DNA from 4 places in the Paenibacillus sp. E222 genome. Region 1 is predicted to be linked to each of the others. Evidence: predicted binding sites of a transcription regulator. Region 1 holds the regulator's gene; each other region holds the start of a gene.

Region 1 (3,466 bases):
TCTGTCCCCAGACATACTTACGCAGCTCTTCGTGGGACGTAATCCCCAGCTGTTTCTGAGCCGCCTGTATGGCCAACGCCTCTTCCTTGCGCTGATCCTGGGTAACATAGACATAATAACGCTGAAGTCCAAACAGAATCAGAACCAGGAGCAGCAGCGAAATCCATATCCACTTCTTTTTTTTCTTCAAAAGCCGAACTTCCTTTCCCTATGACGCTGCTGTCCTTGTAATTAACGGGCCAGCAAACTGTCAAATGCCAGTTGAGACTCACGCAGAATGCGCTCTTCATCCATCGTAAGACATTCGCCATGTTTAACCACCTGATTACCATCCACCCACACATGCTCCACATCTTTGGCTGAAGCCGAGTAGACCGTATGGGAAATCAGGTCCGTATGCGGATAGAAATGGGCCTGCTCGATGTTCAACGCGATGAAGTCAGCCTTCATGCCAACTTGCAGAGCGCCTGTATTGTTCAGGAATATAGATTTGGCCCCATATGAAGTTCCAAGCAGAAGTGCTTCCCCTGCCGGCACTGCAGTAGGGTCACCGGACACCCCTTTGTGAATCAAGGCAGCCAGTCTCATTTCTTCAAACATGTCAAGATTGTTGTTACTTGCTGGTCCGTCTGTTCCCAGGGACACGGTTACGCCAGCTTTCAACAGATCAGGCACACGTGCAACACCCGAAGCCAATTTCAGGTTACTGCCTGGATTGTGGGACACTGCTACATCATGCTTTGCGAGAATCTCGATCTCTTCATCATTCAGATGTACCGCATGTGCAACCAGAGATGGACGGGAGAAAAATCCTAGTTTCTCCAGATGGGCAACCGGACGCAGTCCGTAATCAGCCACGTTCTGCTCCACTTCGCGAAGCGTTTCAGACATATGCGTATGCAAAGGCAGATTCAGGTCATGAGCAACCTGTACCAGCTTCTCTATGTAATCCGGAGGGCAAGTGTAAGGTGCGTGTGGAGAGATTACGGTTGTAATTCTTCCGTCTGCTTGTCCATTCCATTGACGAGCAAATGCGGCGGACTCTTCCAGCTTGCGCAGTTGTTCTTCTTCTGAGCAAAGTCCGATGACCCCACGTGCCAGAGCAGCCCGAACGCCGGATTGTTCCACCACTTTCGCAACCTGATCCATATGATCATACATATCCAGGAAAGCTGTTGTTCCACCTTTCAACATTTCAAGCACGGATAGGGATGTACCCCAATAAACGTCTTCAGACGTCATTTTGGCTTCCATGGGCCACATTTTCTCCTGCAACCATACTTGTAACGCCAGATCGTCTCCATGGCCTCTCAGAAGCGACATGGCCGCATGACCATGCGTATTGATCAGACCCGGCAAGAAGAACAGTCCTTTTCCGTCCACCTTTGTCAGACTTTCGTCTCCTTCCGGCAATGTCTCACCAATATGCACAATCTTGTCATTCTCTACAACCATAAAGCCTTGAACCACGTTCCAATTCGCGCCTTCACTCACGGCAAATTTGCCGTTGTGAATTACCCATCTATTTGTCGTCATCTTCCTCGTCGTCCTTTCCATTCTCCAAGTAATAAGCCAGACTAAGCAAATCCGTCGTAAAATCGGCATGGTGAATGCGAATATGCGGCGGGGTCTTCAGGATGGTTGGCGCAAAGTTAAGAATTGCTTCAATTCCTGACTCAATCAGCTGATCCGCAACATTTTGGGCTTCCGTATCCGGAACCGTGATGATACCGATGCGTATGTTATCCTTTTTGACCGAATCCGTTAATTCATTCATCGGCTGCACCGTCAAACTGTTGATTTGACTCCCAATCTTCGGACCATAGGCATCAAATACAGCGACAATCTTCATGTTGTCTTTGAGGTAAGCATTGTAATTGGACAAGGCATGTCCCAAATTACCAGCTCCGACAAGAGCCACATTGATCTGCTGGTCTATTTTTAAAATATGGCGAATTTTCTCGATGAGATATGAAACGTCATACCCGATTCCTTTACGACCAAAGTCACCGAAGTAAGCCAAGTCTTTACGAATCTGGGCCGGATTCAAATCCAACCTCAGTCCAAGTTCTTGTGAAGAAACCGTATTGACTTCGCGCTGATGCAGTTCATTCAAATAACGCAAGTAAACAGGCAATCTGCGCACCACGGCTTCCGAAATTTTATCTGATTTCATTCAATTGCTCCCCCTTACCAAAGCCACGATAGATAGATGAAAAGATGAGCACCCTGTCTAAAACGATGCAACATGATTTCTGAATTAAACAGGATGCTCCTTGTTATATAATGGATAATTGCTTTATTCGCCTTACTCGCATATCCATGAAACGAATACATGATATTACTCAATTTTACAGCCAATCAGTGGCGTCATGCAATAATGGAAGCTACAAAGCGTATCTGTTATTGTTGCTCTTCAGTGGGTCTCTCGAGCCATTCCGAAATGCGTGGAACCATCTGCTCAGTGAGCATGTGCTCCATTTTGGGACCAGGTAATGAGTATAAAAAGTACTTGCCATAATACGCTTCAATAACGCGTGTATCGTATACAATTACAATGCCTCTGTCTTTGCCTGTACGAACCAGTCTGCCAAATCCCTGTTTGAAGCGGATGACAGCTTGTGGTACGGACAGCTTCATAAACGGGTTTTTCTTCTGCTGCTGCAAAAGCTCGCTCTTCGCTTCGACCAATGGATGATTCGGTGGCTGGAATGGCAGTCTGACAATCGCAAGACAGGTCAGAGCCTCTCCTGGAATGTCCACCCCTTCCCAGAAGCTGCTTGTGCCAAGAAGCACCGTTGCTTTCGCATCTTGGAAGCGGCGTGTAAGCTTGGAACGGCTGCCGCTGTCCACCCCTTGCCCCAGCAAAGATATTTCATTGCCTGACAAAGCCTCTTTGAGCGGGTCATAGACCTGGCGCAGCATGCGGTAGGAGGTGAACAACACCATCATGCGTCCACGAGTCGCAATAGCCGTTTCCGCGAGCGAGTGTACGAGCATATCCACAAAGTGGGCATCGCCTACACTGCCCTTCACGCTTGGGAAATCACGCGGAATGACGAGCAGAGCCTGATCGCGATAATTGAACGGTGACGGCAGCATGGACGTCAACAGACGGTTATTTTCGGCAGCTTCCTGCAAGCCCAACTGTTCGATCATGAATTGAAATGACTTGTCAACGGAGAGCGTAGCCGATGTAAGCACAACGCTTTTCTTTTTATCAAAGAACATATCCTTCAATTGGGCACTGACATCGACAGGAACAGCATAGAGCTGCAGTGATTTGCTGCGGAACTGGCCGCTGGCCTCCATCCAGTACACGGTGTTGGCATCATCCATCCGCATGAAGAAACGCAGGTTATCCTTGATCGTTGCCAAATCCTTCAGCAGACCTGAGATATCCGTAATCAGACTATCGGACTGATAATCGTCCTGATCTTCTTTCACTTCAAGCAGCAGCTTGTCG
Region 2 (3,466 bases), 3.3 Mb from region 1:
AGCAGGTTCTGCCCGTAATTGCCGAAATTTTTGCCAAAGATCGTCAATCCCCGTTTATTCACGGGTTCGTCCGTTACTGCAATCCGAAAGTGGATATCGCTTTTGTAATCAAGGCCAATCTGGTCCAGAGTAACATCGGAGATGCGGCATCCATCAATATAGCTGCCCTCTTGAGTGATGCGGATCAGCTTCAGCATCCCGTATTGATTCAGATGCGGCGGCCACCAGTCTGGATTGAACGTACCCCGGGTATTGCCAAAATCGCCTGGACTCGTCCAACAGCCAATCTCGATGCCGTTGACGTAGAAAAAAATATCCGAAGGGTAATTATCGCAAAAACCTGGCGCTTCTGAACCCAATTCCATGGATAACTGGATTTCGCTGAACGTCTGATTAGGCTTAAGGTAGTTGGGAATACGATACTCCAGATAACCTTCGGCCAGCCAAATCATCTCTGCATCAATACGGAGTGGGTCAGCAAAGTAGCGCGGATCATCGAACTCACCGACGATGCTGTCTCGGGTGGCGAGACCACATGTAGGAGCTGCCTGATAATCGCTATAATGACCTACCTGAATTTCAACCTCGTATCGGTTAAAAATCTCCTGTGAACGCAGGTCGACCATTAGTTTTTCCTCATTGAGATAACAAATCTTCTGAATTCCATGTTTGCCAACCGCAGTGTTGATCTCAATCAGGCCGCTTTCTTCCAATTTCTTAATATGCATTGTAATGGCGCCATTGCTGAGCCCCAGTTTGGTTGCGAGATCATTGAGGTTAAGACTCTGGTTCTTGGCAAGCAACTCAATAATCTGAATCCGGATTTCGGAACTGAGTGCTTTGAAAATATTAACGCCAGACATCAGATCTTTAATATAAATCATAGGTGGTTTTCCTTTCCACGTTCTGAACAAAGCCCTTCTGAGTTCCAGGCTTCTGTACATTTATATGGTTTGTTTTAGATAATTATAAATGATTACCCGATGGAAGGGAAGGGCAGAGAAAAGGAAGCCAAATCCCGTGTATACATAGCATAAATGAGCGTAATATTCATAAAATGTTGAATATTTACTTTAAAAAATAACTTGAATCATTTCATATATATTTGAAATATACCATTGAAATGTGATGTAACCGCTTTTATAATCCTAGTATACCTAAATTGATTTAATACTTCATGAACCAAATTAACTATTTGATCAGGAGAGGTGGAATTCGATTTGGAAAAGTTCAAAGGAATGACAAGATTCAGGAAGAAGCGTTGGGCATTGCCTGCACTACTTGTACTTGTTTTGCTATTGGCGGGTCAGTCCCGGGCATTCGCGGCATTTTGGAATCTGAGCGGAGATATTGCCGTCCACGATCCATCCATCATCAAAGAAGGAAACTCATGGTATACCTTCTCAACAGGTCCTGGTATTCAGGTACTGAAATCGGATAACGGGTCATCATGGTATCGGGTTCCACAGATTTTCCTGAGTAAGCCATCCTGGTGGGCCTCTGCCGTTCCGGGACAGAGCGGTCTGGATGTATGGGCACCTGACGTTGAGCAGTACAACGGAAAAGTGTGGCTGTATTATTCCATCTCTACCTTTGGCTCCAACAGATCTGCGATCGGGCTTGCGTCTGCAACCAGCATTGGAGCAGGTCAGTGGAAGGATGAGGGATTAGTGCTTCAAACCACAACCGCCAACAATTATAACGCTATTGATCCGAATCTGGTCATCGATGCTTCAGGCAACCCGTGGCTAGCTTTCGGTTCTTTCTGGAGCGGTCTGAAGATTGTGAAACTCGACAAAAACACAATGAAACCGACCGGAAGCATATCCTCCATTGCGGCGCGTCCGAATAATGGTGGTGCCATTGAAGCTCCAAGTATTGTGTATCGGAATGGCTATTATTACTTGTTTGCCTCGATTGATTCTTGCTGCCAGGGCGTAAATAGCACGTACAAAATGGTCTATGGACGTTCAACGAGTATTACAGGTCCTTATGTGGACAAAAACGGTATGAGCATGTTGAATGGCGGCGGAACGATATTGGACTCGGGGAACGTCAAGTGGAAGGGACCCGGTGGTCAGGATGTGTATAACGGTAATGTGATTGCGCGCCACGCCTATGATGCTGATGATAATGGCAATCCAAAATTGCTAATCAACGACTTGCTATGGGATTCCAGCGGATGGCCAACATACTAATTTATTTTAAATAAATATAAAATGTTTTAATAAAGTATTGACTAAAGTGATCTGGGTTTGATAAATTTAACAACAGAAATCTTATTTCCAGCTACTTGAATACGGTTACAAATCCAGATCAGGAGGGGTTCAGATGGTAAAGAAAAAGAGTTTGGTTACGATAATGCTTCTTATGCTTGTAAGCGCAATCGTGTTTGCAGGCTGCGGTGGCAGCAGCGGTTCAAGCGGGGACAAGGAACTGACGTTTATGTTCCGGGGCGGAACAGATGAACAGAAGGCATATCAAGCCGTTGTTAAGAAATTCGAAGAAGAGCATCCAGGTGTCAAAGTCAAAATTATCGTAACAGCTGCGGATCAGTACGCAACCAAATTGAGAGCTGCTATTACAGGCAACAGCTTGCCAGACGTATTCTATTTTAACCCTGGCGATGTGAAAGCCTATGTGAACAGCAATGTGTTGATGAATCTGACACCTTACGTTGAAAATAATGCGGATGTAGATCTCGATAACATCTGGAAATATGGTGTGGATCTGTATCGCTATGATGGCAAAATGGCAGGTCAGGGCGATCTCTACGGCATGCCGAAAGATCTGGGTCCGTTTGCACTCGGTTATAACAAAACTTTATTTGAAAAAGAAGGCATTCCATTCCCTGACAAGGACAAGCCATATACATGGGATGAGTTCATTAAGGTAAACCAGCAAGCGACCAAGGATACGAATGGAGACGGCAAACCGGACGTATTTGGTACAGGCTTTAACGTACAGTGGGCCTTGCAAGCTTTTGTATGGAGCAATGGCGCCGACTGGCTGGATGAAACGAAAACAAAAGTGACCATTGATGATCCGAAATTCGCGGAAGCACTGCAATTCTTTGCGGACATGCAAAACAAATACAAAATCACGCCTTCCATTGAGGAAGCGCAAACATTGGATACGTACCAACGCTGGATGAAAGGGGAAATGGCTTTCTTCCCTGTAGGTCCATGGGATATGAGTACATTCGAGAAACTGCCTTTCGAGTATGACCTGCTGCCTTTCCCTGCGGGCTCTACCGGAAAATCCGCAACGTGGATCGGTTCACTCGGTATCGGTGTATCGGCCAAAACGAAATATCCAGAAGAAGCTGCAGCATTGGTTAATTACCTCACAGCTTCCAAAGAAGGCATGCAGCAGTTGGTGGATGCCAAAGTACAGATCCCGAATTTGCTCGATATGGCTGACGAATGGGCTAAGGATACATCTACAAAACCAGCCAACAAACAGG
Region 3 (3,466 bases), 190 kb from region 1:
TGTATTAAAGTCCAGTGGCATTGTGAGAATGTCGGAGAACAACAAATTTGTCGTTTCAGTCGAAAATGTGACTCCCCGGATGAACCAACGCTGGATGATCATGGTGAATGACAAGGAACTGATGGAAAACGGTTTGGACATGAAGTTGAATCCTCGTGATGCAGTAAAGCTGGAGTTGACTACTGTATCTTAAGCATAACAAAAGCCCAATCTTCGTCTCGGAAGAAGGGCTTTTTTTTATCTGCATATCAGGTGAATATCAGACGGGGAAAGCGTCAGATTCGGCAAATCTCGTTAGGACACAGTTCACAGTGACAGATGCCCTGGAGCATGTGCAGATCCTTGATGACAATCATGCCGTTGTCGTATTCTATGGCGTCTTTTTTACGCAGATCGCTTAACATACGGTTGACACTTTCACGGGTTGCTCCAATCATATTGGACAGATCTGTGTGTGTTATTTTTTTATGAATCATGACATGCTCTCCATGAGGCTCGCCATAGGAATTGGACAATCGAATTAGCGTGGAGCAGAGAGCGCCCGGTTTGCCATATAACATCAGATCACGGAATTTGGTTTGGGTTAACCGGTGATGAATACCCATCCATTTCATAAAGTCTATCGCAAAGTCACAATGCTGGCAGATCAGCATCTCCAGGTCTTTATGCTCCAGTACACCGATCTCACTGTCCTCCAGTACTTCCGCCGAAAAGCTGTGTTTCGATCCGAAGAACGGATCAGCCTGCCCAATCATATCTCCGGATTGATACATGTACATAATCAGTTCTTTGCCTTCATCCGTGGATTTGGTGATCTGAGCACGGCCCCGTTTCATATAATAAAGTTTGTCAGAGACATCTCCTTCCCAATACAGATGGGTGCCTTCCGGATAGGTTCTGTCCTTCATCGTTACGAGCAGATGGTTGAAATTCGCTTCCGAGAAACAGTTGGTATTTCCGCGTTTTTCCAGTACACTCAGTTGTTCTCTCATAAGTCTATCTCCCCTTTGTGTCCATCGGGCGGCCTTCTGCAGCTTGGACTGGCCCCCGTGGTTCGCCGCAAACCGTTGCCGTCCTGATCAGGGTCATCTCTCGGCCGGGAAGGACGGTACAAATTGCGGTGGTTCAATTTTTAAGTTCAGTATATACCTTATCTTGCTGTTTGAGGGGCATGGAAAGGGGGCAAAAATGGCGAAATTTCAAACATTGTGATTAAATTCACTTTCGGAAGGGGAGGATGAATCTGACAGCCCTATAGTTTAAATAGGAAGTGTAAATGGCTAAGTGAAAGACAGTAAAAAACTTAAATTAAATTTGTTATACTTTGTGAAAAAAATCACATAATTAACTCTTTCCCCATGATACGATGTGAATGTAAAGAAGAGAGACAAACCAATACGAAACCTTTAGGAGGATGAGGGAGATGGCTGTAAAGAACGAAGTCGCCCCAGTAAAAGAACCGACAGCAGGTCAGTATATTCAAACGTTAATTGACAAAGCGAATAAAGCACATGCAGCATTCATGTCCATGGATCAGAAACAGATTGACCGCATCGTGCAAGCGATGGCGCTGGCAGGTCTGGACAAACATATGATGCTCGCCAAGATGGCCGTGGAAGAAACAGGCCGGGGTGTGTATGAGGATAAAATCACCAAAAATATATTTGCAACCGAATATGTGTATCATAGCATCAAATATGACAAAACAGTAGGGGTTATTGAAGATAACGAATACGAAAGCTTCCAGAAAATTGCGGAGCCTGTCGGTATCATCATGGGGATTACCCCGGTAACCAATCCAACATCCACCACGATGTTCAAAGCACTGATTTCCATCAAAACGCGTAACCCGATCATCTTCGGTTTCCACCCATCTGCACAGAACTGTAGCCGGGAAGCTGCCAAAATCCTGCTTGATGCTGCGGTGAAGCATGGTGCTCCAGCGGATTGTATCCAGTGGATTGATGATCCTTCCATGGATCGCACAAACGCGCTGATGAATCATAACGATGTGGCGCTCATTCTGGCAACAGGCGGATCAGGCATGGTGCGGGCGGCATACAGCTGTGGTAAACCGGCACTGGGCGTAGGGCCAGGGAACGTACCTTGCTTTATTGAGAAAAGCGCAGATATCAATCAAGCGGTAACGGATTTGATTTTGTCCAAATCGTTCGATAACGGCATGATCTGTGCCTCCGAGCAAGCAGTCATTATCGAAGAACCGATCTTCGATCAGGTGAAAAAGAAAATGATCGCGAACGGCTGTTACTTCGTGAACAAGGATGAGGCCGCAAAATTGACCGCAGGTGCGATTAATGCTGAGAAATGTGCGGTGAACCCGGCGATTGTTGGTCAATCTGCAGTCAGTATTGCGCAAATGTGCGGTATCGAGGTCCCTGCTGGCACCAAAATTCTCGTAGCCGAGATAGAAGGGGTAGGCACGAAGTTCCCATTGTCGGCTGAGAAACTAAGTCCAGTACTGGCTTGCTACAAAGTGAAAACGGCAGCTGAAGGGATTGAGCGCGCAGCGGAAGTGGTTGCTTTTGGCGGCATGGGTCACTCCTCCGTTATTCATTCGACGAACGAAGAAGTCATTGGCAAATTCGCAGATCGCCTGCAAACCGGCCGGATTATCGTCAATTCTCCATCCACACACGGCGCCATCGGTGACATCTACAACACCAACATGCCGTCACTGACATTGGGCTGCGGATCGTATGGACGTAACTCGACTTCTTCCAACGTAACCGCTGTGAACTTAATCAACGTGAAAAGGGTGGCTCGCCGTACCGTGAATATGCAGTGGTTCAAAGTGCCGAATAAAGTCTACTTCGAAAAAGGTGCAACACAGTATCTTGCCAAAATGCCGGACATCACACGCGTAGCCATTATTACGGATGCGATGATGGTCAAACTCGGCTATGTAGAAAAAGTGGAGCACTATCTGCGTCAACGTCAAATGCCGGTAGCGATTGAAGTGTTCTCTGATGTCGAACCCGATCCGTCCACAACAACGGTAGACCGCGGTACGGAAATGATGCGCCGCTTCCAGCCAGACTGCATTATCGCACTCGGCGGGGGATCACCGATGGATGCTGCCAAAGCGATGTGGCTGTTCTATGAATATCCTGACACAGATTTCAACGATTTGAAGCAAAAATTCATGGATATCCGCAAACGGATTTACAAATATCCACGTCTCGGCGTGAAAGCGAAATTCGTAGCGATCCCGACAACCTCGGGCACAGGTTCGGAAGTAACATCGTTCGCGGTCATCACGGACAAAAATCAAGGCAATACGAAATATCCACTGGCAGACTACGAGTTAACACCAGACGTAGCCATCGTAGACCCGGAATTCGTATACTCTCTGCCTAGAACCGCTGTTGCGGATACAGGTATGGACGTATTGACTCACGCCATCGAAGCATATGTATCCGTCATGGCGAATGATTACACGGATGGA
Region 4 (3,466 bases), 2.3 Mb from region 1:
GTCTGCGCTTCTTCGGGTCCAGCATCATGGCACCTCCCCCAGCAATTGCTGGACGGCTTGATCCAACAGCTCCATCTCGACGATTCGCGCAAGAACATCTTCATCCTCCAGTGCCGTCTCCAGAAATTGTCTCACCGCCCCGTGACGTTCTCCGCGCAGAGCCAGAGCTAGACCTGATAATTGCCGATAATCCTGTCGGCTGGGGCTATCCTGAATATCCACTGCATGCACCAAATCTAATGCATCTTCCACACGTCCAGTCTCCTGAAAGATACGAAATTTCCAATGCCGTGCCGTTTCGCCTCCGAGTTCATCCAGAATGCGCAATGCGTTTCCATAATCATCATTCAGACGCAGCAGTTCTGCCCGGACAAGCTGTTCCTCCCCGGCCTCCAGCCAGCGACAGAGTTGTTCATAATGGTGCCGTTCCTGCTCGTTACCTGCGCTGATTCCATACACCTGCAGCGCGTTCTCGATTTCCCCGGCCCTTGCATGAATCGCGGAGAGGAATCGATAGTGGGAGCTTACACAATCATTGCGCCCGTTTAATACCGCGTGGGAGAAGGCCTCCTTGAGTGAAGCGGCCGCTCTGGAATCCTCTAGCACATATTCATAGGCTGCCAGCAAAAAGGAAATCGTCTCATGCGCTCCAGCTTTGGACCGAAGCTGACGATAGAAGTCGGCCCGCACACTGCATTGCAGCTGGGTGACCGTATCCTGAACACCCGAGAGGGTCTGTCGCAGCGCATGCAGGAATAGCAGTTCATAGTCCCGGAGAGGGACTTCGAGGTTATCCTTTTGCATGACGCCAGCAGGGGAGGAATCCTCTCCATTCAGCCAGATGGCACGTACACCCTGGAATACCAGCTTCATGTAGCGTGTTTCTGAAGTAGTGCCCACCAGATCGGCGATACCGACCAGTCTTGAAATACAGCTCTCCCATAAGGGGGACTCGGCTTCTTCACCAACCGGCTCGGGAAGAAGTACAATACAGAGCTCCGGATGGAGCGAGGCTGTGGCGGTAAGCCAGTAGGGATGAGCAACCACAGCAACCGTATGGGGCTCCTGCAGCAATTGTTCTGCTTCGGGAAGCGTGATGACGGTGATATTCGCAGGCATTTCCTCGGAGCGCTCCAGACTGCTGACATAGTAGACAGGTCCTTCCGCAACCATCAGAGCAGCGATGTCTGGATAAGGAAAAGCAGACCATCCTCCCTTCCGGGGAAAAAGAATATAACGAAAGGCAGGCAGGTCCGTACTTGGCTGTTCTGCATCTACCCCTTGATGAGGCTCCGGGTCCGGGATCGGAGACAGCTCTTCCATCGATGAATCACCTCACTTGATTTGCATTTTTGTCCGTTCATGGATTGAAGCAGCACTATCTGATGAATATCGGATTGGCGCTGCTTTGAATGATATCAATGAATCGATTGATTCAATATGTAATGCCCATTTTGGCCAGCGTATTTTATGCCTGACACTAACATATGGGCGTTCCGTCCCAAACATGAGCATCTTCCGTGAATAGACGAAGCTGGCAAGCCCAAAGATTAGGTTTAATTTTTTCTATTGTGTGACCATCGTCACTTTTTTTTGCTGTCATGGCAGGGTTTGTGATAATTGTCACATGTATAAAATAGTCTATCTGGCACAATACGTTCATCAATACGTGTTTGGCTGACAGAAACGGAAGAAGGGGCTTCAATGCCAAATACGAAAACTGCGATATGAACAGAAAGAAGGGGTAACGGTATGGATCCGATTATGTTATCGCGTATCCAATATGCGCTCACAACGATTTTCCATTTCTTTTTTGTGCCGCTGTCCATCGGTCTTGTGCTGCTGGTAGCGATTATGGAGACGTTGTACGTAGTGAAGGGTAAGGAAGTTTACAAAACGATGGCCAAATTCTGGGGCAAACTGTTCCTGATTAACTTCGCCGTTGGTGTAGTCACAGGCATTCTGCAAGAATTCCAGTTCGGCATGAACTGGTCGGAGTACTCCCGTTTTGTCGGGGATGTATTTGGTGCGCCACTGGCTGTGGAAGCCTTATTGGCGTTTTTTATGGAGTCTACCTTTATTGGACTCTGGATTTTCGGATGGGATCGTTTGTCCAAAAAAGTGCACCTAGCTTGTATCTGGCTGGTATTTGTCGGCACATTCCTGTCTGCGCTCTGGATTCTGGCAGCCAATTCATTCATGCAGCATCCGGTTGGCTTCGAGATTAATAATGGCCGCGCCGAGATGAATGATTTCTTTGCACTGATTACGAATGGTCAACTGCTGGTAGAGTTCCCGCATACGATTTTTGGTGCCCTGATGACAGGTGCATTCGTCGTAACCGGGATTAGTGCCTACAAGTTGATGAAGAAGCAGGATGTGGAAATATTCCGCAAATCGTTCAACATTGCCATCATTATTGGCCTGGTTTCCTCGCTGGGGGTTGCCTTCTCGGGTCACTTCCAGGCGCAATATCTAGTGGAGACGCAGCCAATGAAAATGGCAGCCAGTGAAGGAACATGGACGACGACGGAAGACCCTGCACCATGGACCGTGGTAGCCTTTATCGACCCGAACAAACAGGAGAATTCCAGAGAAATCAAAATCCCTGGATTGCTCAGTTATCTGTCCTATAGCAAGTTCTCTGGCAGTGTCAAAGGCATGAAGGAGCTGCAAGCGGAGTATGAGCAAACGTATGGACCAGGGGACTATATTCCACCAGTACGGACGACGTTCTGGAGCTTCCGCATTATGATTGCTGCGGGCGGATTGATGATTTTGCTAGCGATATACGGTACATTCCTGGCGATGCGCCGCAAATTGGAGGGAGCAGGCAAGTGGTTTATGCGTCTGATGGTGTTTGCCATTTCCCTTCCGTTTATCGCTAATACGTCGGGCTGGATTATGACAGAGGTGGGAAGGCAGCCGTGGACGGTATTTGGTTATATGACAACTTCAGCCGGGGTATCCCCGAACGTAAGCGCAGGCCAGATTTTGTTCTCCACCATTGCTTTTACAGCAGCGTATACGGTTCTCGGCATTGTGATGGTCTACCTGTTCGTTCGTGAAATCAAGGCAGGGCCATATGCAGTCGAAAAGCCGGAGGAGCATGATGAATCGGCCGATCCGTTCGGCGTGGATGGGGGTTATTCTGTTGTCACTAAGTGAGTTGTGGTTTTTGCTGATTGCCGTCTTGTTTGTTGGTTTTTTCTTTCTGGAAGGTTTTGATTTTGGTGTGGGCATGTCTACTGCAATGATTGGCAAAACGGATCGTGAACGTCGTACCCTGATCAACTCGATCGGTCCGTTCTGGGATGGCAATGAAGTATGGCTGATTACGGCAGGGGGTGCAATGTTTGCAGCCTTCCCGCACTGGTATGCCACGCTGTTTAGCGGGTTTTATCTGCCGCTGGTCGTCGTGCTGCTGGCCTTGATCGGACGCGGAGTTGCCTTTGAATTCCGCAGC

Evidence for each region. The regulator Rex, encoded in region 1, represses fermentation and respiration genes when NADH is low (regulators of the CRP and FNR family bind a similar motif). The targets are predictions, from matches to a motif close to TTGTGAAATATTTCACAA.
Region 2: the regulator Rex is predicted to act here: its motif matches at 1,084-1,101, upstream of HW560_RS32305 (arabinan endo-1,5-alpha-L-arabinosidase AbnA).
Region 3: the regulator Rex is predicted to act here: its motif matches at 1,325-1,342, upstream of adhE (bifunctional acetaldehyde-CoA/alcohol dehydrogenase).
Region 4: the regulator Rex is predicted to act here: its motif matches at 1,612-1,629, upstream of HW560_RS07335 (cytochrome ubiquinol oxidase subunit I).

Annotation. Positions count from the first base shown of each region.
Region 1 covers NZ_CP058552.1:3,898,652-3,902,117, reverse strand. The annotation lists gene HW560_RS17655 (cell wall elongation regulator TseB-like domain-containing protein) at 1-190, opposite strand, end outside; gene HW560_RS17650 (amidohydrolase) at 232-1,536, opposite strand; gene HW560_RS17645 (redox-sensing transcriptional repressor Rex) at 1,523-2,176, opposite strand; gene dinG (ATP-dependent DNA helicase DinG) at 2,404-3,466, opposite strand, start outside.
Region 2 covers NZ_CP058552.1:7,226,673-7,230,138, reverse strand. The annotation lists gene HW560_RS32310 (ArsR/SmtB family transcription factor) at 1-884, opposite strand, end outside; gene HW560_RS32305 (arabinan endo-1,5-alpha-L-arabinosidase AbnA) at 1,239-2,198, shown strand; gene HW560_RS32300 (ABC transporter substrate-binding protein) at 2,332-3,466, shown strand, end outside.
Region 3 covers NZ_CP058552.1:3,710,873-3,714,338, forward strand. The annotation lists gene HW560_RS16695 (hypothetical protein) at 1-193, shown strand, start outside; gene HW560_RS16700 (Crp/Fnr family transcriptional regulator) at 276-992, opposite strand; gene adhE (bifunctional acetaldehyde-CoA/alcohol dehydrogenase) at 1,424-3,466, shown strand, end outside.
Region 4 covers NZ_CP058552.1:1,638,163-1,641,628, forward strand. The annotation lists gene HW560_RS07325 (glycosyltransferase) at 1-28, opposite strand, end outside; gene HW560_RS07330 (hypothetical protein) at 25-1,323, opposite strand; gene HW560_RS07335 (cytochrome ubiquinol oxidase subunit I) at 1,753-3,168, shown strand; gene cydB (cytochrome d ubiquinol oxidase subunit II) at 3,152-3,466, shown strand, end outside.